2 regions of the Streptomyces sp. NBC_00523 genome follow, and region 1 is predicted to be linked to the other one. Evidence: predicted binding sites of a transcription regulator. Region 1 holds the regulator's gene; the other holds the start of a gene.

Region 1 (14,983 bases):
GGGCACCACCGGCGCCGCAGCAGAAGCCGCGCTCCTTGTGGCGGTGCATCTCCTCGTTCCGGAGGCCCGGCACCTTCGCGATGATCTCGCGCGGGGGCGTGTAGATCTTGTTGTGACGGCCCAGGTAGCAGGGGTCGTGGTACGTGATCAGGCCCTCGACAGGGGTCACCGGGATCAGCTTGCCCTCGTCGATGAGGTGCTGGAGCAGCTGCGTGTGGTGGATGACCTCGTACTCGCCGCCGAGCTGCGGGTACTCGTTCGCGATCGTGTTGAAGCAGTGCGGGCAGGTCGCGACGATCTTCTTGGAGGCCTTGGCCTTCTTGGTCGAGTCGTCCTCGTCGTCCTCGCCGAACGCCATGTTCAGCATCGCCACGTTCTCCGCGCCGAGCTGCTGGAACAGCGGCTCGTTGCCGAGACGGCGGGCCGAGTCACCGGTGCACTTCTCGTCGCCGCCCATGATCGCGAACTTGACGCCCGCGATGTGCAGCAGCTCCGCGAAGGCCTTGGTGGTCTTCTTGGCGCGGTCCTCCAGGGCACCGGCGCAGCCGACCCAGTAGAGGTAGTCGACCTCGGTGAGGTCCTCGACGTCCTTGCCGACGATCGGGACCTCGAAGTCGACCTCCTTGGTCCACTCGACGCGCTGCTTCTTGGCGAGCCCCCAGGGGTTGCCCTTCTTCTCCAGGTTCTTGAGCATGGTCCCCGCCTCGGACGGGAACGCGGACTCGATCATCACCTGGTAGCGGCGCATGTCCACGATGTGGTCGACGTGCTCGATGTCGACCGGGCACTGCTCCACGCACGCACCGCAGGTGGTGCAGGACCAGAGGACGTCCGGGTCGATGACGCCGTTCTCCTCGACCGTGCCGATCAGCGGGCGCTCGGCCTCCGCGAGGGCGGCCGCGGGAACGTCCTTCAGCTGCTCCTCGGTGGCCTTCTCCTCGCCCTCCATGTCCTTGCCGCCGCCGGCCAGCAGGTAGGGGGCCTTGGCGTGCGCGTGGTCGCGCAGGGACATGATCAGGAGCTTCGGCGAGAGCGGCTTGCCGGTGTTCCAGGCGGGGCACTGCGACTGGCAGCGGCCGCACTCGGTGCAGGTGGAGAAGTCGAGGATGCCCTTCCAGGAGAACTGCTCGACCTGGGAGACACCGAACACGGCGTCGTCGGCCGGGTCCTCCCAGTCGATCTCCTTGCCGCCGGTCGTCATCGGCTGGAGGGCGCCCAGCGCCACCGCGCCGTCGGCGTTCCGCTTGAACCAGATGTTCGGGAACGCCAGGAAGCGGTGCCAGGCGACACCCATGTTGGTGTTGAGGCCGACGGTGATCGCCCAGGTCATGGTGACGCCGAGCTTGATCATGGCGGTGAGGTAGACGAGGTTCTGGAGCGTGCCGAGGCTGAGCCCCTTGAACGCCGCGACCAGCGGGTACGAGGCGAAGTACGCGGCCTCGTAGCCGTCCACGTGGTGCAGCGCGCCCTCGAGGCCGCGAAGCGTCATGATCGCGAGACCGATGACGAGGATGACGGCCTCGACGAAGTACGCCTGGCCCATCTTCGAACCCGCGAAACGCGACTTGCGGCCGGCCCGGGAGGGCAGGTTCAGCTGGCGGATCGCGATGAGGACGAGGATGCCCACGGTGGTCGCGAGCGCGATGAACTCCGTGTACACCTCGTACGGCAGCCAGCCGCCGAGGACGGGCAGGACCCAGTCGGCCTTGAACAGCTGACCGTACGCCGTGACGATGGTCAGGCCCAGGGTCAGGAAGCCGACGGCGACGAACCAGTGGGCGATGCCGATGATGCCCCATCGGTTCATCCTGGTGTGGCCGACGAACTCCTTGGCCAGCGTGATCGTGCGCTGTTTCACGGAGTCGGTGCGGCTGCCGGCCGGAACCGGCTGTCCGAGCGTGACGAACCGGTAGATCTGCGCGACGGCTCGGGCGATGAGCGCAACGCCGACCACGGTCAGCACCAGCGACACGATGATCGCGGCGAGTTGCATTGGGGGCTCCTCGGGCCTGCGGCGAGGGTGGGATCGATCCAGCGTCCACTAGCGGGTACTGCGTCTTCCAGTGACCACTGGGACTACGAGTATCGCTACTACTAAGCAGTAACTTAATCAGTCTGTGCCGACACTACCCACTTATTCCGCCGTGCTGTAGCCGGGCAGGCGGTGATCTGTGTCGCTCAGGTGTGCCTTGCCGGGCCACGGCAGGGTGTGGGCCGCCTCGCGCAGGGGTACGCGGACGGCCTCGGCGAGCACCGCGAGGTCCAGCCGCAGCCCCTGGTGCTGGGCATAGTGCTGGTCCAGGAGGTCCGCCTCGTCCCAGGGCATCGCCGACCGGTGCCGCACCTGGGCCAGGCCGGTCAGCCCGGGCTTCAGCTCCTGCCGCCAGTGCCGGGCGCCCCCGGTGCCGTTCCGTGCGTCGCCCGGGGCGAGCGGCGCGGGCCCGACGAGGGAGAGCTCACCGCGCACCACGTGGTGCAGGCGCGAGATCACGTCCAGCTTCAGCCACCGGGTGTCCAGGTAGTACAGGACGAAAGGGCTGCCGTGCAGGCCGGTGCGCGGGGAGCGGCGCGTCACGCGGCGGCCCTGTGCGGCCAGTGCCAGGGCGGCGGCCGCAAGTAAAGGGGACGTGAGGAGCAGCAGGGCCGAACCGAGGAACAGATCGAGGGTGCGTTTGGCGCTCGGGCGGGGGAGCCGGGGCGGCCGCCGGAGGCGCGGCCGGGGCGCGCCTCCCCACTGTTTCTGCGTACGCATCGTTCGCACCTGCCTGCACTCGGCGGATCGAATGCCGCTTTTGTGCTGCTCACGGCATTTTGTGACAGAACGATCCCATGCGGCCATGATGGGGGAGGGCTGTGCGGCGCATGAGGCGCCAGGTGTCGCCGATGGCGCGCAGGGGGAGCACCTAAGTTGAGCCGAGCCGACTCAGGTCTGTTGACTCCGAGAGGGGAGTCGTGCATCCTTGAGTCAGATCCACTCAAGTAGTCAGTTGGAGGAATCGAAATGGCACGTGCGGTCGGCATCGACCTGGGCACGACTAACTCCGTCGTCAGCGTTCTCGAAGGCGGCGAGCCCACCGTCATCACCAACGCAGAGGGCGCCAGGACCACGCCGTCCGTCGTCGCCTTCGCGAAGAACGGCGAGGTGCTGGTCGGCGAGGTCGCCAAGCGCCAGGCTGTGACCAACGTCGACAGGACCATCCGCTCCGTCAAGCGCCACATGGGCACTGACTGGAAGATCGACCTGGACGGCAAGAGCTTCAACCCGCAGCAGATGAGCGCCTTCATCCTGCAGAAGCTGAAGCGCGACGCGGAGTCCTACCTGGGCGAGAAGGTCACCGACGCGGTGATCACCGTCCCGGCGTACTTCAACGACTCCGAGCGCCAGGCGACCAAGGAGGCCGGCGAGATCGCGGGTCTGAACGTCCTGCGCATCGTCAACGAGCCGACCGCCGCCGCGCTGGCGTACGGGCTCGACAAGGACGACCAGACGATCCTCGTCTTCGACCTCGGTGGCGGCACCTTCGACGTGTCGCTCCTGGAGATCGGCGACGGCGTGGTCGAGGTCAAGGCCACCAACGGTGACAACCACCTCGGTGGTGACGACTGGGACCAGCGCGTCGTCGACTACCTGGTGAAGCAGTTCGCCAACGGCCACGGCGTGGACCTGTCCAAGGACAAGATGGCTCTCCAGCGTCTCCGCGAGGCCGCGGAGAAGGCGAAGATCGAGCTGTCCTCCTCGACGGAGACCACGATCAACCTGCCGTACATCACGGCGTCGGCCGAGGGCCCGCTGCACCTGGACGAGAAGCTCACGCGCTCGCAGTTCCAGCAGCTCACCGCGGACCTCCTGGACCGCTGCAAGACCCCGTTCCACAACGTCATCAAGGACGCGGGCATCCAGCTCTCCGAGATCGACCACGTCGTTCTCGTCGGTGGCTCCACCCGCATGCCGGCCGTCGCCGAGCTCGTCAAGGAGCTGACCGGCGGCCAGGAGGCCAACAAGGGTGTGAACCCGGACGAGGTCGTCGCCATCGGCGCCTCGCTCCAGGCCGGTGTCCTCAAGGGCGAGGTCAAGGACGTCCTGCTCCTCGACGTCACCCCGCTGTCCCTCGGTATCGAGACCAAGGGCGGCATCATGACCAAGCTCATCGAGCGGAACACCACGATCCCGACCAAGCGGTCCGAGATCTTCACGACGGCCGAGGACAACCAGCCGTCCGTGCAGATCCAGGTCTACCAGGGCGAGCGCGAGATCGCGGCGTACAACAAGAAGCTCGGGATGTTCGAGCTGACCGGTCTGCCGCCGGCCCCGCGCGGTGTCCCGCAGATCGAGGTCTCCTTCGACATCGACGCCAACGGCATCATGCACGTGACGGCCAAGGACCTCGGCACCGGCAAGGAGCAGAAGATGACCGTCACCGGCGGCTCCTCGCTGCCGAAGGACGAGGTCAACCGGATGCGTGAGGAGGCCGAGAAGTACGCGGAGGAGGACCACGCCCGCCGCGAGGCCGCCGAGTCGCGCAACCAGGGCGAGCAGCTCGTCTACCAGACCGAGAAGTTCCTCAAGGACAACGAGGACAAGGTCCCGGCCGACGTGAAGACGGAGGTGGAGACCGCGGTCACCGAGCTGAAGGAGAAGCTCAAGGGCGAGGACTCCGCCGAGATCCGCACGGCCACCGAGAAGGTCGCGGCCGTCTCCCAGAAGCTGGGCCAGGCGATGTACGCCAACGCCCAGGCCGAGGGTGGCCCGCAGGCCGACGCGCAGCCGGGTGCCGAGCAGGCCCAGGGCGACGCCCAGGACGATGTCGTCGACGCCGAGATCGTGGACGACGAGAAGGACTCCAAGGGCGGTGCGGCGTGACCGAGGAGACTCCGGGCTTCGAGGAGAAGCCCGACGTCCCCTCCGGCGCCACCTCTGACGACGCCGAGCCGAAGGCCGCCACCCCCTCCGAGGAGGAGGCGGCGGCCCCGGCCGGGGACGCGAACGAGAACACGGCCCTGACCGCGCAGCTGGACCAGGTCCGCACGGCGCTCAGCGAGCGCACCGGGGACCTCCAGCGGCTTCAGGCCGAGTACCAGAACTACCGCCGCCGTGTGGAGCGGGACCGGGTCACGGTCAAGGAGATCGCCGTCGCGAACCTCCTGTCCGAGCTGCTGCCCGTCCTGGACGACGTCGGCCGGGCCCGGGAGCACGGCGAGCTCGTGGGCGGGTTCAAGTCGGTGGCCGAATCGCTGGAGACGGTCGTCGCGAAGCTGGGCCTCCAGCAGTTCGGCAAGGAGGGCGAGCCCTTCGACCCGACGGTCCACGAGGCCCTGATGCACAGCTACGCGCCGGACGTCACGGAGACGACCTGCGTGGCGATCCTGCAGCCCGGCTACCGGATCGGCGAGCGCACCATCCGCCCCGCGCGGGTCGCGGTCGCCGAACCCCAGCCGGGGGCGGCTCCCGCGGCCGCGAAGGAAGAGAAGGCAGACGACCAGGAGAGCGGTGGCGGCGAGGAGGTCTGACATCCTGTCCGATCACCTGGCAGCACACCGCCTGGCCACCAGGGCCTCCCGTCCGGTCGGTGCCAGGGCCTGCGGGCCCGGCGCCGCCCGGACGGGAGGCTCCCGGCCGGTCGTCCGGAAGGAGGGACGTCGATGAGTACGAAGGACTTCGTCGAGAAGGACTACTACAAGGTTCTCGGCGTCCCCAAGGACGCCACCGACGCCGAGATCAAGAAGGCGTACCGGAAGCTCGCCCGCGAGTTCCACCCGGACGCCAACAAGGGCGACGACAAGGCGGAGGAGCGCTTCAAGGAGATCTCCGAGGCGAATGACGTCCTCGGTGACGCCAAGAGGCGCAAGGAGTACGACGAGGCGCGCGCCCTCTTCGGCAACGGCGGCTTCCGCGCCGGGCCCGGTGGCGCCCAGGGCAACTTCAACTTCGACCTGGGGGACCTCTTCGGAGGCGCCCAGGGAGGCAGCCAGGGCGGCGCCGGCGGTTTCGGCGGCGGCGGCCTCGGCGACGTGTTCGGCGGCCTCTTCAACCGTGGCGGCGGCGCCGGTACGAGGGTGCAGCCGCGGCGCGGCCAGGACATCGAGTCCGAGGTGACGCTCAGCTTCACCGAGGCGGTCGACGGGGCCACGGTCCCGCTCCGGATGTCCAGCCAGGCGCCCTGCAAGGCGTGCTCCGGCACCGGCGACAAGAACGGCACCCCCAGGGTCTGCCCGACCTGTGTCGGCACCGGCCAGGTCTCGCGCGGCAGCGGCGGCGGCTTCTCGCTCACCGACCCGTGCGTGGACTGCAAGGGCCGCGGCCTCATCGCCCAGGACCCCTGCGACGTCTGCAAGGGCAGTGGCCGGGCCAGGTCCTCGAAGACCATGCAGGTACGCATCCCGGCGGGCGTCTCGGACGGGCAGCGCATCCGGCTGCGTGGCAAGGGCGCCCCGGGCGAGCGCGGCGGGCCGGCCGGCGATCTGTACGTCGTGGTCCACGTCGACGCCCACCCGGTCTTCGGCCGCAAGGGCGACAACCTCACCGTCACGGTGCCCGTCACCTTCACGGAGGCGGCGCTCGGCGGCGAGGTGAAGGTCCCGACGCTCGGCGGACCCTCCGTGACCCTCAAGCTACCGGCCGGTACGCCGAATGGGCGTACGATGCGGGCCCGCGGCAAGGGCGCGGTCCGCAAGGACGGCACCCGGGGCGACCTCCTGGTCACCGTCGAGGTGACCGTGCCCACCGACCTCGGCACCGAGGCCAGGGACGCGCTGGAGGCATACCGCAAGGCGACTGCGGGGCATGACCCGAGGGCGGAGCTGTTCCAGGCGGCGAAGGGAGCTTGAGGTGGACGGCCGACGGCGTAATCCTTACGAACTGACCGACGAGTCCCCGGTGTACGTGATCTCGATCGCGGCCCAGCTCTCGGGCCTGCATCCGCAGACACTGCGCCAGTACGACCGCCTCGGCCTGGTCTCGCCCGACCGTACGGCCGGACGCGGCCGGCGCTACTCGGCCCGCGACATCGAGCTGCTGCGTACGGTGCAGCAGCTGTCGCAGGACGAGGGCATCAACCTCGCCGGCATCAAGCGCATCATCGAGCTGGAGAACCAGGTCGCGGCGCTCCAGCAGCGTGTCGCCGAACTCTCGGCGGCCGTGGACGGAGCCGCGGCGGCCATGCAGCAGCGCGAGGCCCAGGTCCACGCGTCGTACCGGCGCGACCTGGTCCCCTACCAGGACGTGCAGCAGACCAGCGCCCTGGTGGTCTGGCGCCCCAAGCGCCCCAAGGACTGACCCCGCGCCCAGAGGCGGCCCGTCATCCCGGATTTCCGGGCGTGGCGGGCCGTTTCGCGTATCCCGGCGGTACGGGACCGGCGGGGCCCTCCGCGAGGCCGGAGCGGATGAGGAGGGCGCCGAGGTGGGTGCGGCTGGTGGCGTTGAGGGTGTGCATGAGTTTGGCGATGTGGGCGCGGCAGGTGCGGACGCTGATGCCGAGTTTTTCGGCGGCGGCCTGGTCGGTGCAGCCGTCGATGAGGAGGCGGGCGATGCTCTGTTGGACTGCGGTGACGGGGGCGCCGGGGAGTGCGGTGGGGAGGTGTTCGGTGAAGGGGGTGGCTCCGGCCCAGAGGGTTTCGTAGATGTCGGTCAGGTAGCGGACGAGGGCGGGGTGGCGGATCTCCAGCGCGGCGTTGCCGTCGGGGTCGGCGGGGAGGTAGGCGACGGCCCGGTCGAAGATGATGAGACGGTCGATGGCCCGCTCCACGGTGCGGACCTCCAGGAGCCCGCTGGGCAGTTGGGCCACGTACGCCCTGAGGTCGGTGCTGTAGCGCGCGGAGTGCTGGTAGATGTGCCGGACCCGGACGCCCCGCGCGGCGGTGGGCAGCGTCCCCGTGAGCGCTATCCGGAGCTTTTCGCGCGGACGGGTGCTGCCGGGCTGGATGGTCAGGATCTCGTCCCGTACCTCGCGGGCCGAGCCGTTGATGGACGCCTGGATGGTCGATCGCCCGTGGAGCGTGGCGAGGGAGATGGGCTCCTGGTCCGACGAGGTGAGGGGGACGAGAAACTTCGCCAGCAGGTCGATCGCGCGTACCTGGTCGAGGACTTGGCGGGCCAGCGGATGCAGCAGGTGCGCCAGCCCGGCGGTGGGCGGTACGGGGCGCAGCCGGCGGCTGTCGTGGGGGTCGGGGACGAGCAGGGCGCCGTCGGCGACGCAGGGGACGTGCGCGGCGGCGGACCGGGCGATGCTGCCCTGGGTGAGCGCCTGCGTGTAGAGGCCGACCGCTGCGTCGCACAGCTCGCCTTCGCCGTGGCGGTGTTCGGTGGACAGGGTCATCGGGTGGGCTCCGCGAGGCGGGACTGGACGAGCAGGGCGCCGAGGTGGGTGCGGCTGGTGGCGCCGAGGGCGTGCATGAGTTTGGCGATGTGGGCGCGGCAGGTGCGGACGCTGATGGCCAGTTTGCGGGCCACGATCTGGTCGGTGTTCCCCTCGACGAGGAGGCGCGCGACGCTCAGCTGGGTGGCGGTGATCGGGGTGTCGTGCGCGGGCGCCTGGAGGGGAGAGGTCAGCGGCTTGGCCTGGGCCCACAGCACCTCGTACACCTGGATCAGGTAGCGCACGAGGGCGGGGTGGCGGATCTCCAGGGCGGTGTCGCGCCGTGCGCTGGCGGGGATGAAGGCGACGGTGCTGTCGAAGACGAAGAGACGTTCGACCGTCTGCTCGATGGTGCGCACCTGGATGTGGCCCGGCGGCACGTCGTCCAGGTACGCCTTGATGGCCGGGCTGTAGCGGGCGGGGTGCTGGTAGATGTGACGCAGCGTCACACCGCGCTCCGACATGTCGAGTGCACGCGCCAGCGCCTTCTTCAGCTGTTCCACGGGCCGGTTGCCGCTGGGCTGCAGGGTCAGGACCTCGTGCTGCGCGCCGTCCGTGGCGTTCTGGATGGCGGCCTCGATCAGCGGGAGGCCTTCGAGGACGGTGATGGCGAGGTTGGGGTCGGTGCTGGCGACGGAGGCCAGGGGTGCCAGGGAGTCGGCCAGGGCCGCGGAGAGCCGGATGCGCTCGTGGATCTCCCGGGTGACGGGCTGGAGCAGATGGGCGAGCGCCGCGGACGGCGGCACCGGCCGGATCCAGCCATCATCCTGAGGATCGGGATGGACGAGAGCCAACTCGATCAGGCACGGGGCGGGTCCGAGAGCGGAGCGGGGCAGCCGGCCGGCTCGGAGCGCTTCGGTGTAGGTCCTGACGCCGGCATCGCACAGTTCTAGATCACCGTGCGACTGGTGCGGTATGCCCTCGTCCTTGCTCATTTGGGACCCCCCACTTTTGGCAGTGCAGCAAGATGACGGTGGTGCCAGCCTAGTTCCCGGGCCAGTGTGGAGATGTCGGGGGAGCCGGGAACTCCCCCGGCTGATCTAGGGCGTGGCCATGCTCTCCCCCATTGCGTGGCACGCCCGTCCGGCCCGGGGGGTGGGGATCTTTGGGGCCGGCCGGTCAGGAATCCTGGTCCAGGATTCCTGACCGGGCGATCAGATAGCCGAGTTGGGCGCGACTGGTGCTGCCGAGAACGGCGGAAAGTTTCGCCACGTGGGCCCGGCAGGTACGCACATTCATGCCGAGACGGCGGGCTATGGCTTCATCGACGTGGCCCTCCACGAGGAGTTGGGCGATGGAGCGCTGAACGCCCGTGATGCCGTCGCGCGCCGGATCGTAGGGCGCGGCCTCGTTCAGCGGGACGGCCCTGCTCCAGAGCTGTTCGAATACCTTCGTCAGGTACGCGACCAGTCCGGGGTGCCGCAGTTCCAGGGCGATGGGTGGATCGTCCCTGGCCGGAATGAACGCCACGGTGTCATCGCAGATGATGAGGCGCTCGATGAGTTCTTCCAGCGTCCGGATCTCCATGCGTGCGCCGGCCATGAGGTCCACGTACGCGTAGGTGCGCTGGCTGTGCCTTACGGTGTGCTGGTAGAGCGTGCGTACGCTGATCCCGGAGTCGATGAGAGGCTTGCTGCGTGCCAGGGCCTCGCTCAGAACCTCCTCGCTGCGCTTGCCGCCGGGCTGGACGGTCAGCACTTCCGTCCGGCTCTCGGAGATGGCCAGATCCAGAGCCCCGTTGATCCGGTCGATGCCTTCCAGCACCGTGATCGCGTGGGTGGCCGCAGGCCGCTGGGCGCTGATCGCCATGAACGGTTCGAACGCGTCGGTCAGCTCCACCGACGTTCGCCTGCGGTCCTGGATCTCGCGTTCCAGGGGGTGGAGCCGCTGGGCGAGGGCGGCGGACGGCGCCACCGGCCGGAGCCAGGAATCATCGTCGGGGTCGGGCAGCAAAAGGCCGAATTCGAGCAGGCAAGGAGCCGGTTCCACCTCGGTTCGGGCGATGCGCCCGACGCCCAGCGCGGCCGAGTACAGCCGGACTCCATCGGTGCATAGATTCGCGACCGAGTGAGTATGTGCCGGTTTGGCGTCGATTGCGGGCAAAGCTCCACCCCCCAGGGTCCTGAACATTCAGGAACATGATGCATCGGTTCTGTGGCTTTGACGTGTCCGAATGAGCCATCGTCTTCAAGTGGAGCGGGGGAGACGATTCCATCAGGTGAGGACGAAGCCGGCTATGTACAAGAGATTGCTTCGCTCAGTGCTTGGCACTGTCGTTGCGGCTGCTGCGCTACTGCTCATGGCGCAGGTCTCTCCGTCAGACCTCGTGTGGGGCCGCGACTCTGCAGCCGTCGGTAATGTGCCGCAGGCTGATGTGGGGTGGGGTTACTCGATTCCGCAGGACAAAGCATGACCACCCCTCCGGACGACCGGACCTTCCGGCGTGAGATGGCGACCGCCTACCGGTCAGGGTGGCATTTCATCGATCTCGTCACGGCACTGCCCCACCGTGGCGACTCGTTGATGGTCACTCTGTTCGGCGACCCGGTCGTCGTCGCCCGCGAGGACGACGGTGAAGTCCGCGCCTACCGGTGCCTCCGCAAGCCGCGGGGCGCGCCGCAGCCGGTGCGGTGTGCCATCCGGTACGACATGATCTTCGTGAATCTCGCACAGCGTGACCATCAGCTGTTCGAACCAGAAACCATTGCCGCCACCCCCCACAGTGCCTGAGCGATCCCCCGTCGTTCCACGTCGCTCAGTCACTTCCCCCACACAACGGCGCCACCGTGACCTGAACACGGTGGCGCCGTTGTGCTTTCCCCGGGGGCGGCCCGCTCAGCCGCGGCCGAGCGCCCGGTCCAGGGTGATCTCGATGACGACCCGGTCCGGGTTGGGCGAGGGCACCCGGTCGTAGCGCTCCGTGTGGCGGCGTACGGCCTCCGCGACCCGCTCCGGGTCCGTGCTGATCCGGGCGACGCCCTCCAGGGTCGCCCAGCGGCGCCGGTGCACCTGGCACGCCGCGACCCGGGCGCCGTCCGGGCCCGCGGCCAGGATGTTGGCCACCTTGCGGCTGTGCTTGTTGGTGATGACCCGGGCGAGGCCGGCCTCGGGGTCGTACGTCACGCACACCGGGACCACGTGCGGCGTGCCGTCGGGGCGGGGCGTGGTGAGCGTGCACACGTGGCTCTCGCGCCAGAACGCGAGGTACTCGGGGCTCGGCTGGTGTACGTCGACTGCCATGGGCCCCAGCGTATGCGGGCGGGAACGGCCTGCGGTGGCGGGTGCCCGCGACGGCCGGTTCACTCGGAGGTGAGGCGTGGCCGCATTTCGCCTTGAGTGGAATGCGCTCAACTTTCGGCGCGCACAACCTTGAGTGGAATAGACTCAACTTTGTACACGTTGACCGTGTCAGTAGTGGGGAACGGACCAGTCGTCGCAAGGAGGAGACAGCGCACGTGGACGCCGAGCTGACCAACAGGAGCAGGGACGCCATCAACGCGGCCACCAGCAGGGCCGTGAAGGACGGGCATCCCGATCTGACCCCGGGGCATCTGCTGCTCGCGCTGCTCTCGGGCGAGGACAACGAGAATCTGGTCGATCTGCTGGCCGCCGTCGAGGCCGACCAGATCGCCGTACGCACCGAGACGGAACGGCTCCTGGCCGCGCAGCCCAGCGTGACCGGGTCGACCGTCGCACCGCCCCAGCCCAACCGTGAGCTGCTCGCCGTCATCGCGGACGCCGCGCAGCGCGCCCAGGAGCTGGGCGACGACTTCGTCTCCACCGAGCACCTGCTGATCGGGATCGCCGCGAAGGGCGGCCGTGCCGGTGAGATCCTCGACGGGCAGGGGGCCAGCGCGAAGAAGCTGCTGGACGCGTTCGAGAAGAGCAGGGGAGGGCGCCGGGTGACCACTCCCGACCCGGAGGGCCAGTACAAGGCCCTGGAGAAATTCGGCACGGACTTCACCGCCGCCGCGCGCGAGGGCAAGCTCGACCCGGTCATCGGCCGGGACCAGGAGATCCGCCGCGTCGTCCAGGTGCTCTCGCGGCGCACCAAGAACAACCCGGTGCTCATCGGTGAGCCGGGCGTCGGCAAGACCGCCGTGGTCGAAGGGCTCGCCCAGCGCATCGTGAAGGGCGACGTTCCCGAATCCCTCAAGGACAAACGGCTCGTCTCGCTCGACCTGGGCGCCATGGTCGCGGGCGCGAAGTACCGCGGCGAGTTCGAGGAGCGCCTGAAGACCGTCCTCTCCGAGATCAAGGAGAGCGACGGCCAGATCATCACGTTCATCGACGAGCTGCACACCGTCGTGGGCGCGGGCGCCGGCGGCGACTCCGCGATGGACGCGGGCAACATGCTCAAGCCGATGCTGGCCCGCGGCGAGCTGCGGATGGTCGGCGCGACCACGCTGGACGAGTACCGCGAGCGGATCGAGAAGGACCCCGCCCTGGAGCGCCGCTTCCAGCAGGTGCTGGTCGCCGAGCCGTCCGTCGAGGACACCATCGCGATCCTCCGCGGCCTCAAGGGGCGTTACGAGGCCCACCACAAGGTCCAGATCGCCGACGCGTCCCTGGTCGCCGCCGCCACCCTGTCCGACCGCTACATCACCTCCCGCTTCCTGCCCGACAAGGCCATCGACCTCGTGGACGAGGCGGCCTCCCGGCTGCGCATGGAGATCGACTCCTCGCCCGTCGAGATCGATGAGCTCCAGCGCTCCGTCGACCGGCTGCACATGGAGGAGCTGGCCCTCAGGAACGAGACCGACGCCGCCTCCAAACAGCGCTTGGAGAAGCTGCGCCGCGACCTCGCCGACAAGGAGGAGGAGCTGCGCGGCCTCAACGCCCGCTGGGAGAAGGAGAAGCAGGGCCTCAACCGGGTCGGTGAGCTGAAGGAACGCCTGGACGACCTGCGCGGCCAGGCCGAACGCGCCCAGCGCGACGGCGACTTCGACACCGCGTCGAAGCTGCTGTACGGGGAGATCCCCGGCCTGGAACGCGAGCTGGCCGAGGCCGACGAGGCCGAGCAGGAGGCCGCCCGCGAGCCCAAGGAGACCCTGGTCAAGGAGGAGGTCGGGCCGGACGACATCGCCGATGTCGTGGGCGCCTGGACCGGCATCCCGGCCGGCCGCCTCCTGGAGGGCGAGACGCAGAAGCTGCTGCGCATGGAGTCGGAGCTGGGCAAGCGCCTGATCGGGCAGACCGAGGCCGTGCAGGCCGTCTCGGACGCGGTACGCCGCACCCGCGCCGGCATCGCCGACCCCGACCGCCCCACCGGCTCGTTCCTGTTCCTCGGCCCGACCGGGGTCGGCAAGACCGAGCTGGCGAAGGCCCTCGCGGACTTCCTCTTCGACGACGAGCGGGCCATGGTCCGCATCGACATGAGCGAGTACAGCGAGAAGCACAGCGTCGCCCGGCTGGTCGGCGCCCCGCCCGGTTACGTCGGTTACGAGGAGGGCGGCCAGCTCACGGAGGCGGTCCGCCGCCGCCCGTACACCGTTGTCCTGCTGGACGAGGTCGAGAAGGCCCACCCCGAGGTCTTCGACATCCTGCTCCAGGTCCTGGACGACGGCCGGCTCACCGACGGACAGGGCCGGACGGTGGACTTCCGGAACACCATCCTGATCCTGACGTCCAACCTCGGCAGCCAGTACCTGACCGATCCGCTGACCAAACCGGAAGAGAAGAAGCGCCAGGTTCTGGAGGTCGTCCGGGCGTCCTTCAAGCCGGAGTTCCTGAACCGGCTGGACGACCTGGTGGTCTTCTCCGCCCTGTCCGGCGACGAGCTGGCGCACATCGCGGGCCTCCAGATCGACCGGCTCGCCAAGCGCCTGGCCGACCGGCGGCTCACCCTGGAGGTCACCCCGGAGGCCTTGGCCTGGCTGGCCGAGGAGGGCAACGACCCGGCGTACGGCGCCCGGCCGCTGCGCCGCCTCATCCAGACGGCGATCGGCGACCGCCTCGCGAAGGAGATCCTGGCGGGCGAGATCAGGGACGGCGACACGGTCCGCGTGGACCGCTTCGAGGACGGCCTGATCGTCGGAGCGGCGAGCTGAGCGCGGCCGCCGACGCGATAAGCGGAATCCGTACGGCGTCATCGGAACGCCCCGGCCCCGTTCCCCACCGGCTGAATATCAGCTTGTGGCGGATCGGGGCCTTCCGGGCTTGCCATGCCCCGCCCGGCATAAGAGAGGATGGCAGCCAACCGCACGAAGGGAAATAACGGTGAGCATCGATCCGTCCTCGATTCCTAACTTCGGGGCTCAGCCCGAACCGCAGGCGGCAGGACCGGAGGGCCCCGTCGTCCCTGACCAGGACCTCGTCAAGCAGCTGCTGGACCAGATGGAGCTGAAGTACGTCGTCGACGACGAGGGCGACCTCGCCGCGCCGTGGGAGGAATTCCGCACGTACTTCATGTTCCGCGGCGAGGGCGAGCAGCAGGTCTTCTCGGTCCGTACGTTCTACGACCGCCCGCACGCCACGGACCAGCGCCCGGTCCTCCTCGACGCGATCGACGACTGGAACCGCCGCACCCTGTGGCCCAAGGTCTACACGCACACCCACGAGCCCGAGGAGGGCGAGGAGGGCGGCCCCTCGGTCCGCCTGATCGGTGAGGCGCAGATGCTCATCGGCACCGG
Region 2 (14,983 bases), 1.6 Mb from region 1:
GGCCTGGTCGTCCGTCAGGTAGAGGAGCGGGGTGTAGTCCTCGCCCGTGACCTGGTCGACCAGGACCGCGTGGCGCTGGCCGAAGGTGCCGCGGCGGCTGTCCTGGCCGGCGAGCCGGACCGGGGTGCCCTCCATCAGCAGCGAACCGATGGCCAGGGTCTCGCCCATGCCCCAGTCGATCGTGCCGTTCTCCACCGAGGCGGCACGGCGCTGCATCTGCGGCATCAGACGCGGGTGCACGGTGATCGACTCGGGGATGTTGACCTGCGACTCGGCGATCCGCTTGACGACCTCGGCGGAGACCGCGGTGTTCACGGCGACCGGGAAGTGGGCCTGCGGGTCGGAGACGTGCGGCTGCGCGGGCTGCGAGGTGGCCTCGCGGACCTCGGCGAACACCTTCTCCAGCTGGCCCTGGAAGTCCTGGAGCGCCTGCTCCGCCTCTTCCAGGGTGATGTCGCCGCGACCGATCAGGGACTCGGTGTAGAGCTTGCGCACCGAGCGCTTCTTGTCGATCAGGGTGTACATCTGCGGGTTGGTGAACTCCGGGTTGTCGCCCTCGTTGTGACCGCGGCGGCGGTAGCAGATGAGGTCGATCACGACGTCCTTGTTGAACGCCTGGCGGAACTCGAAGGCCAGCCGGGCGACCCGGACGACGGCCTCGGGGTCGTCGCCGTTGACGTGGATGATCGGCGCCTCGATCATGCGCGCCACGTCGGTGGCGTACATGGAGGAACGGGAGGACTCCGGGGCGGCGGTGAAGCCGACCTGGTTGTTGATCACCACGTGCACGGTGCCGCCGGTGCGGTAGCCGCGCAGCTGCGACATGTTGAGCGTCTCGGCGACGACGCCCTGGCCCGCGAAGGCCGCGTCGCCGTGCAGGGCGACGGGCAGGACGGTGAAGTCCGTGCCGCCCTTGTTGATGATGTCCTGCTTGGCGCGGGCGATGCCCTCCAGGACCGGGTCGACCGCCTCCAGGTGCGAGGGGTTGGCGGCCAGCGAGACCTTGATCTGCTCGCCGTCCAGGCCGGTGAAGGTGCCCTCGGCGCCCAGGTGGTACTTCACGTCGCCGGAGCCGTGCATCGAGCGCGGGTCGAGGTTGCCCTCGAACTCGCGGAAGATCTGGGCGTACGACTTGCCCACGATGTTCGCCAGGACGTTCAGGCGGCCGCGGTGGGCCATGCCGATGACGACCTCGTCGAGGCGAGCCTCGGCGGCGGAGTCGATGACCGCGTCGAGCAGCGGGATGACGGACTCGCCGCCCTCCAGCGAGAACCGCTTCTGGCCGACGTACTTGGTCTGCAGGAACGTCTCGAACGCCTCGGCGGCGTTGAGGCGGCGCAGGATGCGCAGCTGCTCCTCGCGCTCCGGCTTGGGGCGCGGACGCTCCACCCGGTCCTGGAGCCACTTGCGCTGCTTCGGGTCCTGGATGTGCATGAACTCGATGCCGGTGGTGCGGCAGTACGACTCGCGCAGGACGCCGAGGATGTCGCGGAGCTTCATCATCGACTTGCCGGCGAAGCCGCCGACCGCGAAGTCCCGCTCCAGGTCCCACAGGGTGAGGCCGTGCTCGGTGATGTCCAGGTCGGGGTGCTTGCGCTGGTGGTACTCCAGCGGGTCGGTGTCGGCCATGACGTGGCCGCGGACCCGGTAGGAGTGGATCAGCTCGAAGACCCGCGCTGCCTTGGTGACGTCGTCGTCGTGCGAGGCGTCGATGTCCTTGAGCCAGCGGACCGGCTCGTAGGGGATGCGCAGCGCCTTGAAGATCTCGTCGTAGAACTCGTTCTCGCCGAGCAGCAGCTGGGAGAGGATGCGCAGGAACTCGCCCGACGCGGCGCCCTGGATGACCCGGTGGTCGTACGTCGAGGTCAGGGTCATGACCTTGGAGATGCCCAGCTTGTTCAGGGTGTCCTGCGAGGTGCCCTGGAACTCCGCCGGGTAGTCCATCGCGCCGACGCCCATGATGAGGCCCTGTCCGGGCATCAGGCGGGGCACCGAGTGGACGGTGCCGATGCCGCCGGGGTTGGTCAGCGAGGCGGTGACGCCGGTGAAGTCGTCCATGCCGAGCTTGCCGTTGCGGGCGCGCCGGACGATGTCCTCGTACGCCTGCCAGAACTCGAAGAAGTTGAGCGTCTCGGCCTTCTTGATGGCCGCGACGACCAGCTGGCGGTCGCCGTTCGGCTTCACCAGGTCGATGGCGAGGCCGAGGTTGACGTGCTCCGGCTTGACCAGGGTCGGCTTGCCGTCCTTCTCCGCGAAGGAGTAGTTCATGGCCGGCATGGCCTTGAGCGCCTGCACCATCGCGTACCCGATGAGGTGCGTGAAGGAGATCTTCCCGCCGCGGGCGCGCTTGAGGTGGTTGTTGATGACGATGCGGTTGTCGAAGAGCAGCTTCACCGGGACGGCGCGCACGGACGTGGCCGTGGGCAGCTCCAGCGAGGCGTTCATGTTCTTCGCGACTGCGGCGGACGGGCCGCGCAGCGTCACGTACTCCGGTCCGCCCGGCGCCTCGGTCTCCGCGGCGGCCTTGGCCTTCGTGGCGGGGGCCTTGGCGGCCGGAGCCGGGGCGGCCTTCGCCGGAGCCTTGGGCGCGGCGGGCGCGGCCGGGGCTGCCTGGGCCGGGGCGGCGGGCGCCGCCGGGGCCTGGGCGGCGGGCTGCGCCGGAGCTGCCGGGGCCGCCGGTGCGGTGGTGGGGGCGGCCGGGGCCGCGGGCGCTGCAGCCCCCGCGGCTGCGGCGCCGGGCTTGTCCGCCGTGCCGGTCTTGCCCGGCTTGTAGTCGGCGAAGAAGTCCCACCAGGCACGATCGACCGAATTCGGGTCCTGGAGGTACTGCTGGTAGATCTCGTCGACGAGCCACTCATTGGCGCCGAATGCCGCGGCCGGGTTGGTGCCCGGGCCGGCCTGGTCGGTCGAGATGCTCGAGTTACTGGGGGACTGAGACGACACGGCGGTGACCGCCCTCTTCCGCTTCGCAAGGTGATGGACAGCGGGAATCAAGGCTACGCCTCCGCGGCCGTTCCTTGCAGGCCGGGGAGGTCTTCGTCGTGCAAGTCACATCGAAAGCCGGGTTTCGGCGCTGGAAATGGCGGGAAACAAGCATGGTTCCGCTTCGCTCCGGGTACGCGAGGCCGCCGCAGCGGCCGCCTCGACCGTATCCCGTTCCCGGAACACGTAGAACGCGGCCTTCCGGTTCGAACCCTATGTCAACCTCGCGGTTGCGGAATCCCCGGAAGAGTGACGCGTATCCGGCAGCCGCGAGCAGATTCGGCCACTCCGATCCGGCCGCCGTGGAGATCCACCGCCCAGCGGGCGATGGCCAGGCCGAGCCCCGTACCGCCGTCGCTGCCCGGGCCGTGCGGCGAGGCCACGTCGCCCCGGTTGAAGCGCTCGAAGACCCGGTGGCGCTCGGACTCCGGAATGCCCGGGCCCTCGTCCACCACCTCCAGGTGCAGGGACTCCGGCTGCGGGCCGCGCCGGGCCAGCACCGTGACCCGGCCGTGCGGCGGGCTGTGCTTGACGGCGTTGTCGATGAGATTGGCCACCACCTGGTGCAGCCGCTCCGCGTCCGCGTGCGCGGTCAGCTCGGGCGGCGACACGTCCAGGTGCAGATGGACGTCCGTACGGGAGTGGTTGCCGGACCCGGAGGAGAGCCGGCGGTGCGCGGCGGCGAGGTTCGCCTCCTTCAGCACCCCGGACAGATAGGGCCACACCTCGAAGCGGTTGGCCTTCAGCGTGACGACGCCGTTGTCCAGCCGCGACAGGTCGAGCAGCGTCTCCACCAGGCGGCCCAGGCGCTCCGTCTGTTTCAGCGCGGTCCGCATCGTCTCCGGATCGGCCGAGGACACCCCGTCCACGACGTTCTCCAGGACGGCTCTCAGCGCCGCGATGGGCGTGCGCAGCTCGTGCGAGACATTCGCCACCAGCTCCTTGCGGTGCCGGTCCACGGCCGCCAGGTCGTCGGCCATCAGATTGATGGTCTGCGCCAGGTCGCCGAGCTCGTCGCGCCGGCCCGCGCCGTTGACCCGCCGCGTGTAGTCGCCGTGCGAGATCGACCGGGCCACCGCGCGCATCTCGTCCAGCGGCGCGGTCAGGCCGTGCGCCACGAACTGGGTGATCAGCAGGGTCGCGATGACCGAGAACACGGTGATGAACCGGAGCTCGGTCCGCGTACGGAAGGCCACCATGATCAGCCCGGTGGTGATGAACACCGAGACCACCACGAGGGTGCCCAGCTTGGCCTTGATCGAGAACGGCCGCAGCCCCGGTCCGGGCGAGGTCATGGCGCGGGGGTCTCCAGCGCGTAGCCGACGCCGTGCACGGTACGGATGCGCTCCGCGCCGATCTTCCGGCGCAGCGCCTTGATGTGGCTGTCGACCGTCCGGGTGCCGGAGGCGTCCGCCCAGTCCCACACCTCGGCGAGCAGCTGCTCCCGGGAGAGCACCGCGCGCGGGGTGTTGGCCAGGCAGACCAGCAGGTCGAACTCGGTCGGGGTCAGGTGCACGTCGTCGGCGCGGACCCGCACGCGGCGCTGCGCGTGGTCGATCTCCAGCTCGCCGAGGCGGAGTATGCCGCTGCGCGGCGTCACCGCGGCCAGCGCGGCCCGCTCCACCCGGCGCAGCAGCACGTGCACCCGGGCGGCCAGCTCACGCATCGAGAACGGCTTGGTCATGTAGTCGTCGGCGCCGACCCCGAGCCCGACGAGCATGTCCGTCTCGTCGTCGCGCGCGGTCAGCATCAGCACCGGCACCGGCCGCTGGGCCTGGACCCGGCGGCAGACCTCCAGGCCGTCGAAGCCGGGCAGCATGATGTCGAGCACCATCAGGTCCGGCTGCCACGCCTCGGCCGCGTCCACGGCGGCCGGGCCGTCCTGCGCGGTCTGCACGAGAAAGCCCTCCGCCCGCAGCCGGGCGGAAATGGCATCGACGATCGTGGCGTCGTCCTCGACCACCAGCACCCGGCGCTGCGCGCCCGGGGTGGCCGCGACGCCGCTGTGGGTGGTGTGTGTCTGTTCCATCGCCCCGCCCCTGCCCGTTCTCACGGAGGCCATTCCCCCGGACGTACGGTTTTCGCTCGTGATTTTCGTGGGTGATCCCGCTATCGGTCAGCAGCGTAGAGGCAGCGGAGGGTTTCCGGCTACGCAGGGTGCAAGGCCGGACCGCTCCGCGAGGCCCCCGCGCGGGGCGGAGTGTCGTGCTTGTGGGCCTTGGCCCCCGGGCGTTCGGGGGCTTTCGATACCCGCAGGGGGGATCTCACGCGTCCCGGATTGCGAGATGGACCACGTCCGGCACACCTCGGGCAACGCCCACTTCTTCCGCCCGAACCCCCTGGAACCCGGCATTCCGTAGGGCTTGGTCGAATGCCTCGGATGGTTGTGCGGACCAGACCGCGAGCACCCCGCCCGGGTTGAGCCGCGCCCGGCAGTCGGCGAGACCGGCGGGGGAGTAGAGGTCGTTGTTGTCCTCGGTGACCGTCCAGTCCGGCCCGTTGTCGATGTCCAGACACAGAGAGTCGTAACGGTCCGTAGTCGTCCGCAGATACGCGACGAGGTCGGTCGTCAGGATCTCCGTGCGGGGGTCGGCGAGGGCGGGCCCCGAGATCCGGTCCAGCGGCCCCTGCCGGTGCCAGTCCACGATCGCCTCCTCCCGCTCGGCGACCGCGATCCGGCCCCACCGGGGCTCGGCGGCGGCCCGGGCGAGCGAGAACCCGACGCCGAGCCCCCCGATGAGCACGGCGGGCGCGGTGCGGCCGGCCGGGAGCGCGGCGAGCGCGGCGTCGATCAGCAGCCGCTCGGAGCGCCCGTCGGAGGTGTCCATCAGGAAGCACCCGTTGGCAATGATCTCGAAGTCCTCCCCGCGCCGGCGCAGGACGACCTCCCCGTACGGTCCCTCGCGGCGGTCCAGGGTGACGGGGGCGTCGGCGTCGGGGCCGAACGTGTGGGGCATGGCACTGATCTCCGGTGGCCGGGGCGGCTGTCCCGGCCATCCTGTCGCGCGGGGGCGGGCGGGTGCCAGCGAGTTCGTACGGAGGACTGCCTCGGTCAGCCGCCTTCGCGGCGCGCCCCGCGTACGGCGTGGAGCGCCGCCCCCGCCGCGAACGCCGCCGCAGCCACGGCCCACGCCCCCACCTGGGGCCCCGGCTGCATCGGCCAGGCCCACACGGAGGCGGCTCCGCCCGGGGCGCGCGGCGCGGCAAGGTAGACCGCGCCGGTGTACACGGTGACCGGGAGCCAGCTGAGCCGGGCGCCGATCAGGGCGGCCGCGGCGGCCGTGATCCCGGTCGTGCCGAGCACGTTGCGCACCATGCCGGGCGCGCCGAACGCCTCCGGGTGCCCGGGGACGGCCAGCGCGAGGGCGGCGGCGGCCGGGACGGTGAGCGCGAGCAGGTGCGCCAGCCGTCGGGGCCACCAGCGCCGGACCGCCGTCCGGTCGAGCTCGTCGGCTGCGGCGTACAGGCTCGTCCCGATGGCCGACGAGACCAGCAGCGGGGCCAGGACCAGGACGGGGACGCGGGCGCTGTGGTCGAAGGCCGGCTGTGCCTGGAGCCAGTGCGCCGCCCAGGCCGCGAGCAGGGCCGTACAGGCGAGGGCCGCGGCGGTACGGGGGAGGGCGCGGGAGCGGAGGTAGAGGACGGGGAGGCTCACAGGACCGGCACCTCCGAGTAGGCGCAGCTGGTACGCGTCGTCATGTAGCGGCCGAGCCAGGCGCGGCGCTCGGCTTTGGGCATGGCTTCGAGGCGGCGGAGTTCGGGGGACTTCTCCGTGCCGGGGGCGAGCCCGGCGGGGGCGAGCCAGGTTCCGACAGCGCCGTCCGTCGCGCCCACCCCACGTCCGTCGGCGTCCTCGTAGTGCCGCGAACAGTCCCGCGCCGTCATGTTGGCCGCCACCTGCCAGGCGTAGTCCTCGGTGTCCCGCAGCCGCCCGCGCAGGAGGTACCAGCCGGGATTGGGCGGCGGGATCCACGCCTCGTCCGGGCCGTGCAGGGGCAGCCGGGCGACGTAGCGCTTCGGTGCGCCGGGCACCCCCTCCAGCCGTCCCGTCAGCCCCGACAGCGCCTCGGCGACCTGGGGCAGCAGGTGCTCCTGACGCCCGCTCAGGCAGATCTGCGGGCTGCCTTCTGTGCAGGCGAGATGGTGGGCCGCCGGGTCGTCCCGGAACATGCCGTCGCCCGTGGACACGATCAGCGGGGCGACGGCGGTCGCCACGGCGAGCGGCACGAGGGCGGCGAGCCGGCGCCGGGCCGCGACGGCGGTGAACGCGGCGGCCGCGAGTCCGCAGGTCCAGGCCACCACGGCGGGGGCGAACCACCACACGGGCAGCTGGTCCCACAGCGCGTACTGCTCGGCCGGGTCCAGGTACCGCGCCGGGGATTCCGCGTAGTTCGGCACCCCGAGCACCAGGTACATCAACGCGGCGAGCACAGGCGCGGCCAGCCGCCACCGGCACAGCGCGCCGACGGAGAACCCGAGCAGCGCCGCGGCCGCCAGGAAGGCGGCGTCCACGACGACGAGCGAGGGAAGCGGGCCGCCGCCGCCCGCGTACGGCCAGGTGGCCGCCGATGAACCGGCCAGCGCGACCACGTACCCGGCGACCGCCCACAGCGCGAGCGGCAGCACGGCGGCCGCCGTCCGCTGCCACCGCGCACGCGGCGTCGAGCGCCACAGCTCATCGGTCGAGCGCCGGTGGTCGCGGGCCCCCTGCCAACAGGCCGCCGCGGCCACCAGCGGGCCGGCGAGCAGAGTGGCGCCGGAGTGCAGGAGGCCCTGGGTCTCGGTCCAGTCGCCCTGCCAGGCGTCGGCCTTCGCGGCCATGGTCACGCCGAGCGTCAGCGCCGTGGACAGCCCGGTCCACGGGCCGATGCCGCGCCGGGCCTCGGCCCGCAGCGCGGGGCTCGGGGCCTTGCGCCGCGCGGGAGTCTCGGTGAGGGTCATCGGGCGCCCGCCGTCGCCCGGTGGGAGCGCAGGGCCGTCGTGTAGCCCCGCTCGATCGGGCTGCCGTGGAGCGGGTCCGGATCGTCGTCGTCCTTGCCGAGGGCCGCCAGCTCGTCCGTCGTCCCCCGGTACGCGACGCGGCCCGCCTCGATCAGCGTCACGTCCTCGCAGGCCGCCACCACGTCCTCCACCAGGTGCGTGGAGAGGATGACCGTCGCGTCCTTCCCCAGGTCCCGCATCAGGGCCCGGAACTCGACCCGCTGTTCCGGGTCGAGCCCGGCGGTCGGCTCGTCCAGGAGCAGCAGCTCCGGCTCGTTGACGATCGCCTGGGCGATGCCGACGCGCCGAACCATGCCGCCGGACAGCGTCTTCATCCGGGAGTCGATCCGGTCGGCGAGGCCCACGCGGTCCACCGCGCGCTCCACGGCAGCGGCCGCCCGCGTGGAATCCATCTCCTTGAGCCACGCCACATAGGCGACGAACTCGCGGACGGTGAACCCGGCGTAATGGCCGAACTCCTGCGGCAGATAGCCCAGCCTGCGCCGGACCTCCGCCCGGGCCCGGTGGTCGGACGCCGCGCCCACGTCGGAGCCCAGCAGCTCGATCCGCCCGGCGTCCGGCGCGGCGGCCGTGGACAGGACCCGGATCAGTGAGGTCTTGCCCGCCCCGTTGGGGCCGAGGAGCCCGTGCACTCCGGGCCCGAAGGCGAGATCGATGGCGTCCAGGGCGGTCCTGCGGCGGTGCCGGACCGTCAGCCCGGACACCTCCACGGTGCTGTTCACGCTCATGACGTCTCCAGGTGGTCGAAGGATCGGCGGCGCAGGACGAGCAGCGCCGCGCCGAGCACGGCCGCCACCGCCCAGGCGCCCTGTGCGGGGAGCCCCGCGAAGTAGCGGAGCGCCGTCGGCGTTCCGTCGAGCAGCGCGGACGGGGACGTGTCGAGCGCCGGTACGGTGACGGCGGCCGCCCAGCCCGCCGCGACGACGAGGGCCGCGGTGCGGCAGCCGACGTACGAGCCGATCCCCAGGGCCGCGAGGGTCAGGGCGAGCCCGGGCAACAGCCAGGCCAGGGGCCCCGGGCCGCCGGCCGAGGCGGGCAGCACCGCCCAGGCCAGGGCGAGCACCGGGACGGTCACCCCGAGCACCGCGGCCGTCCTGGTCAGCAGCAGCCGCAGCCCGCCGCCGGGGGAGGTGGCGATGATCTCGTGCAGGGGATCGGCGGAGCGCCCGTACGAGACCCCGACGCCGGCGAGCGGCAGCACGGGCGCGACGAGCAGCAGCAAGGCCCGCACGGAACCACCGAGTCCGCCGCCGTACGCGAGCGCGACGGCCGCGCACACCACGAGCGCCAGGGCCCCGGTCCACGGCCCCCGCAAGGCGGGTCCGGCCGCCCACACCACCCGGCCGAAGCGGCGGCGTCCCGACAGGCGGCGCCACGCAGGCCCGGCCCCGGGCGCGCGGCCGCGCCAGGCGCCGAGGCCGGGCACCGGACGTCCCGGCCCCGGGCGGCCGGGCACCGGAACCGCCTCCGCCAGCACCGCCGCCCGGATCGCGTCCAGCGTCGCCGCTCCGGCGCCCCGGTCGCGTACGGCGGCCGACACGCGTTCCGCGCACCCCGTGCAGGACTCGACGTGCTTCTCGACGGACCAGGCGTCCGGTTCGGGGGTCGTGCCCTCCGCGTACCGCCGGACCAGCTCGTCCGTCACGTGCCAGGTCGTCATGCCGTGCCTCCCAGGGGGCCGTTCTCCGCGACCAGCCGGTCGAGGGCGGCGCGCAGTTCGCGGCGGGCCCGCATGGCCCGGGTCTTGACCGTGCCCTCGGGTATGCCGAGCAGCCGGGCGGCCTCCCTGGTGGTGAGGCCGTCGACCACCGTGGCGCGCAGGACCTCCCGGAGCTCCGGCGAGATCCGGTCGAGCGCGGCGCCCACGTCCCCGTACTCCAGGCCGGCCAGGACGCGGTCCTCGGCGGAGGGTGCGGGGGCGGTCCACCGGGTGTCGCCCGCCTGCCCGGCCGCCGTCGCGCGTTCCGTCCGGGCCCGGGTGCGCTGGGCGTCCACCAGGCGGCGGGCGGCGATCACCCAGAGCCAGCCGCCCGCCTCCGCGCCCCGGTGCGCGGCGGCGGAGCGCCAGACCGTCACGAAGGTGTCCTGGACGACCTCCCGCACGGTCTCCGCGTCCGGGCAGCGGCGGCTCAGCCGGGCGAGGAGCCAGCCGGCGTGCCGGTCGTAGAACGCGGCCAGGGCGGCCGTGTCCCCCTGCGCGACGGCACGCAGCAGCGCCTCGTCGGTCCGGTCGTCCCCCGAGGGGCGCAAGTCGCTCACACCCCCTCTATCGGCGGTCGCCCGCCGCCCGGTTCACGCCCCCGGCGGCGCCGTGAACCGTACGGCCGAGGCGGGCGTGGTGACGTCCGCGTCCGCGCTGATCGCCCAGGCGGCGGCCCGGGAGACGACGGCGGCGGGGACCGCCCCGCTGATCCCGGGCGCGGCCGGGACGTCGTGCGTGGCGTGGGCGTCGTACGGGAGGACGACCCGGTAGCCCAGCTCCAGGGCGGTCCGGGCCGTCGCCTGGACGCACATCTCCGACATGACGCCGCAGACGGCCAGTGAGTCCACGCCCGCGTCCGCGAGGACGGCGCCCAGGGCCGTGTCCTTGAAGCCGTCGTCCCAGGTCTTGCGGATCACGGACTCCGCAGGGCCGTCCACGACCGGCAGATGCAGCGCCCAGCCCGGCGTGAACGGCTCGTCGCCCGACCCGGGGTCGCCGTCGTTCTGGAGGTGGACGACGACCGCGCCCGCCCGCCGGGCCCGCGCCAGCAGCCCCGCCGTACGGTCCAGCAGCACACCGGCCCCGGGGACGGCCCCCGCGCCGGTCACCCCGTCCTTCTGCACGTCCACGACGATCAGGGCCTGCACGGGGAGCGGGGTCTCGGTCATGCGGCCATCCTGTCCGGCGCGGCGCGCGGGCTCCACGGAATATCCGGCGGGCGGCAAGGGCTCGCCGGGCTCGTTCAGGGCCGGGGCATAAGCGTCCCGCGCAACTGGTTGATCCCCGTGTGCCAGGGCCCGTCCTCCGCTTCCTCCCAGAGCTCCAGCGCCTCGGACGGTTCCGTCAGGACCCGGTCCAGCGCCCGGAGCGCGAGTTCGCGCAGGCCGGTCAGGTCCGGAAGGGGCTCGTCCGGGCCGTACGCGGAGTCGGCGGGGGCGCCCCCGGGGCACTGCGCCGCGACCAGGGCGGCCGCCGCTATCGCCTCGTTGGCCACGTCCGAGTCCAGGTAGTCGGTGGTGCCGGCCGTCTCGGCCAGCGCGGCCCGGACCATCGCCCCGCGTGCCTCCGGCGCGGCGTCGTCCAGCCCTCCGCACCAGTCGGCGGCGGTGTCGTTGTCGAACGGGCCCACGTCCCACGTACCCATATGCGTCTCCCTGTGGATCGATCTCCGCGCATCGTGACAGGCACCACTGACAACGCCCCCGGAGCGCCCGCCCCGGCGGACAACGCGTGGCGGCACACCTGATCGCTCAGAGCGAACAACGCCTGGGGAACATTGCGGGGCTCACAAGCATTGAGCCGGTATAGCTCAACTTGACTGCCGAAGGGGAGATCATGGCTACTGAGTCCACTGCCGTCACACCGCTCACCCTGCCCGTGCTGCCGCTCGACGACGAGGTCGTGCTGCCGGGAATGGTGGTGCCGCTGGACCTGTCGGACACCGAGGTGCGCGCCGCCGTCGAGGCCGCGCAGGCCGCCGCCCGGGAGGACGGGGGCAAGCCCGAGGTGCTGCTCGTCCCGCGCATCGACGGGACGTACACCGGGATCGGTGTCCGCGGCACCGTCGAGCAGGTGGGGCGGCTCTCCGACGGTGACCCGGGCGCCCTCATCCGGGGCCGCGACCGGGTCCGCATCGGAGCGGGCACCAGCGGCCCCGGCGCCGCCCTCTGGGTGGAAGGGGTCCGGGTGGACGAATCCGTCCCCGACCCGCTGCCCGGAGCCGTCGCCGAGCTGGTCAAGGAGTACAAGGCGCTCGCCACCAGCTGGCTGAAGAAGCGCGGGGCCTGGCAGGTCGTGGATCGGGTCCAGCAGATCGAGGGCGTCTCGGCGCTCGCCGACAACTCGGGGTACTCGCCCTTCCTCACCACCGCTCAGAAGGTCCGCCTCCTGGAGACCACCGACCCGGTCGCCCGGCTCAAGCTGGCCATCCAGTGGCTGGGCGAACACCTCGCCGAGCAGGATGTCGCCGAGTCCATCGCCAAGGACGTCCAGGAGGGCGTCGACAAGCAGCAGCGCGAGTTCCTGCTGCGGCGCCAGCTGGATGCCGTACGCAAGGAGCTCTCCGAGCTCAACGGCGACCCGGAGGACGAGTCCGACGACTACCGGGCCCGCGTCGAGGCCGCCGACCTGCCGGAGCACGTCCGCGAGGCGGCGCTCAAGGAGGTCGACAAGCTGGAGCGCGCCTCCGACCAGAGCCCCGAGGGCTCCTGGATCAGGACCTGGCTCGACACCGTCCTCGAACTGCCCTGGACCGAGCGCACCGAGGACGCCTACGACATCAAGGGCGCCCAGGAGATCCTGGACGCCGAGCACGCCGGGCTCCAGGACGTGAAGGAGCGCATCACCGAATACCTCGCGGTCCGCAAGCGGCGGGCCGACCGCGGCCTCGGCGTCGTCGGCGGGCGGCGCGGCGGCGCGGTGCTGGCCCTCGTCGGGCCGCCCGGCGTCGGCAAGACCTCGCTCGGGGAGTCCGTCGCGCACGCCATGGGCCGCAAGTTCGTCCGCGTCGCGCTCGGCGGTGTCCGGGACGAGGCGGAGATCCGCGGCCACCGGCGTACGTACGTCGGGGCGCTGCCCGGACGCATCGTGCGCGCCATCAAGGAGGCCGGCTCGATGAATCCGGTCGTCCTCCTGGACGAGATCGACAAGGTCGGCTCCGACTTCCGGGGCGATCCGGCCGCCGCCCTCCTCGAAGTCCTCGACCCCGCGCAGAACCACACCTTCCGCGACCACTACCTGGAGGTCGAGCTCGACCTCAGCGACGTCGTCTTCCTGGCCACCGCCAACGTCCTGGAGGCCATCCCGGAGGCGCTGCTCGACCGCATGGAGCTGGTCAGGCTCGACGGCTACACCGAGGACGAGAAGGTCGTCATCGCCCGCGACCACCTGCTCCCGCGCCAGCTGGAGCGGGCCGGTCTGGAGAAGGACGAGGTCGCCCTGGACGAACCGGCGCTGCGCAAGCTGGCCGGCGAGTACACCCGCGAGGCCGGCGTACGGAACCTGGAGCGGGCCGTCGCCCGGCTGCTGCGCAAGGTCGCGGCCCAGAGCGAACTGGGCGACCGCGAGCTGCCGTTCACGGTGGGCGCGGACGACCTGCGCGGTCTCATCGGCCGCCCGCACCACGTGCCCGAGTCCGCCCAGGACCCGGCCGAGCGCCGTACGTCGGTGCCCGGCGTGGCCACCGGGCTCGCGGTGACCGGGGCGGGCGGGGACGTCCTCTTCGTGGAGGCGTCGCTCGCCGACCCCGAGACCGGGGCGTCCGGGCTGACCCTCACCGGCCAGCTGGGCGACGTCATGAAGGAGTCCGCGCAGATCGCGCTGAGCTTCCTCCGGTCGCACGGCGCGGAGCTGGAGCTACCGGTCGCGGACCTCAAGGACCGGGGCGTGCACATCCACTTCCCGGCGGGCGCGGTCCCCAAGGACGGCCCGAGCGCGGGCATCACGATGACGACCGCGCTGGCCTCGCTGCTCTCCGGCCGGCTGGTCCGCACGGATGTGGCGATGACCGGTGAGGTCTCGCTGACCGGGCGGGTGCTGCCGATCGGCGGCCTGAAGCAGAAGCTCCTGGCCGCGCACCGGGCGGGCATCACCACCGTGGTGATCCCCAAGCGGAACGAGGCCGACCTCGACGACGTCCCGGCCGAGGTGCTGGAGACCCTGGAGGTCCACCCGGTCACCGACGTCCGCCAGGTCCTGGAGATCGCCCTGGCCCCGGCCACGGCGGAGCACAGGATTCCGGCGGCCCAGGCGGCGTAACGGGAGCCATGGACGCGGAACGGCCCGGGCGCGCGGGCCGTTCCGCGTACCGCCGTGCCTACGGGCGGTAGATCGTGCCCGGGACGGGCTCGGCGGGGGCCATCAGCTGGGGGACCGTCACGAAGGTGTAGCCCTGCTTCTTCAGGGTGTCGATGATCCCGGGCACGGCGGGCACGGTGCCCTTGTAGATGTCGTGCAGCAGGATGATGCCGTCCTTGCTCGCCTGGTCGACTATCCGCTTCTTGATCAGCGCGGAATCGGTGGTCGAGTAGTCCTTGGCGGTGGCGCTCCACAGGATCTGGGAGAGCCCGAGGTCCTTGCAGATGCCGGAGATCGTGTCGTCGGTGCGGCCCTGCGGCGGGCGCATCAGCCGGGGCTTCTTGCCGGTGATGTCCGCGATGGCGTTCTGCGTCTTCTCCAGCTCGGCGCGTATCTCGGCCGGCTTCCGGTCGGTCAGGATCTTGTGCGACCAGGTGTGGTTGGCGATCTCGTGGCCCTCGGCCGCGAGCCGCCGCACGGTCTCCGGGTGCTTCTTGACGTGGTTCTTGCCGAGCAGGAAGAACGTCGCGTGGACCTTCTTCTCCTTGAGGATGTCCAGCAGATGCGGCGTGTCCTCGGCCGGGCCCGCGTCGAAGGTCAGGGCGATGCACTTGGCCTTGCGGCAGTCCACCGGGCCCATCGGCGCCTTGGCGTCCGAAGCGGCGTCGTCGCGGGCCGAGCCGGGCGCGGTGGTCTCCATCGAGCAGCCGCTCAATGTGAGCGTGAGCGCTGTCACAAGAGCGACGGCCAACCCCGTACCGATGGACTTCCTCTTACTGGGCACGGCGTGCCACTCCCTCTGGTGAACGAACGCACTGGTGTGCGACCTGGAACGGCGACTATACCTGCGGGGTATACACCGGGTTCATAGTGGGGTGGCCGGAACGCGGTGAAGCCCGGCGACGGGGTGCGTCACCGGGCTTCGCGCCGCGCGGGGAGGGGGCGCCGCTATCCGTTGGCGAGTGCCTGTACGCGGTCGAGGGCGCCGTTGAAGTGGTTGTG

Evidence for each region. Region 1 encodes HspR, which represses chaperone genes until heat shock. Its sites were predicted from a motif close to TTGAGNNNNNNNNNCTCAA; they were not measured.
Region 2: a site for HspR is predicted at 11,481-11,499, ahead of lon (endopeptidase La). Genes of this name have one in related genera too.

The regions. Positions count from the first base shown of each region.
Region 1 covers NZ_CP107836.1:3,483,399-3,498,381, reverse strand. Annotated here, with positions in the region: gene OHS17_RS15765 ((Fe-S)-binding protein) at 1-1,993, opposite strand, end outside; gene OHS17_RS15760 (sugar transferase) at 2,135-2,752, opposite strand; gene dnaK (molecular chaperone DnaK) at 3,002-4,861, shown strand; gene grpE (nucleotide exchange factor GrpE) at 4,858-5,508, shown strand; gene dnaJ (molecular chaperone DnaJ) at 5,641-6,825, shown strand; gene OHS17_RS15740 (heat shock protein transcriptional repressor HspR) at 6,827-7,273, shown strand; gene OHS17_RS15735 (helix-turn-helix transcriptional regulator) at 7,296-8,312, opposite strand; gene OHS17_RS15730 (LuxR C-terminal-related transcriptional regulator) at 8,309-9,286, opposite strand; gene OHS17_RS15725 (helix-turn-helix transcriptional regulator) at 9,471-10,481, opposite strand; gene OHS17_RS15720 (hypothetical protein) at 10,761-11,081, shown strand; gene OHS17_RS15715 (pyridoxamine 5'-phosphate oxidase family protein) at 11,187-11,591, opposite strand; gene clpB (ATP-dependent chaperone ClpB) at 11,807-14,401, shown strand; gene OHS17_RS15705 (YbjN domain-containing protein) at 14,571-14,983, shown strand, end outside.
Region 2 covers NZ_CP107836.1:5,050,090-5,065,072, forward strand. Annotated here, with positions in the region: gene OHS17_RS23120 (multifunctional oxoglutarate decarboxylase/oxoglutarate dehydrogenase thiamine pyrophosphate-binding subunit/dihydrolipoyllysine-residue succinyltransferase subunit) at 1-2,943, opposite strand, end outside; gene OHS17_RS23125 (HAMP domain-containing sensor histidine kinase) at 3,201-4,277, opposite strand; gene OHS17_RS23130 (response regulator transcription factor) at 4,274-5,011, opposite strand; gene OHS17_RS23135 (spermidine synthase) at 5,247-5,939, opposite strand; gene OHS17_RS23140 (hypothetical protein) at 6,035-6,637, opposite strand; gene OHS17_RS23145 (hypothetical protein) at 6,634-7,923, opposite strand; gene OHS17_RS23150 (ATP-binding cassette domain-containing protein) at 7,920-8,711, opposite strand; gene OHS17_RS23155 (hypothetical protein) at 8,708-9,643, opposite strand; gene OHS17_RS23160 (RNA polymerase sigma factor) at 9,640-10,242, opposite strand; gene OHS17_RS23165 (isochorismatase family protein) at 10,276-10,854, opposite strand; gene OHS17_RS23170 (DUF4259 domain-containing protein) at 10,929-11,330, opposite strand; gene lon (endopeptidase La) at 11,522-13,942, shown strand; gene OHS17_RS23180 (polysaccharide deacetylase family protein) at 14,001-14,681, opposite strand; gene OHS17_RS23185 (lysozyme) at 14,930-14,983, opposite strand, start outside.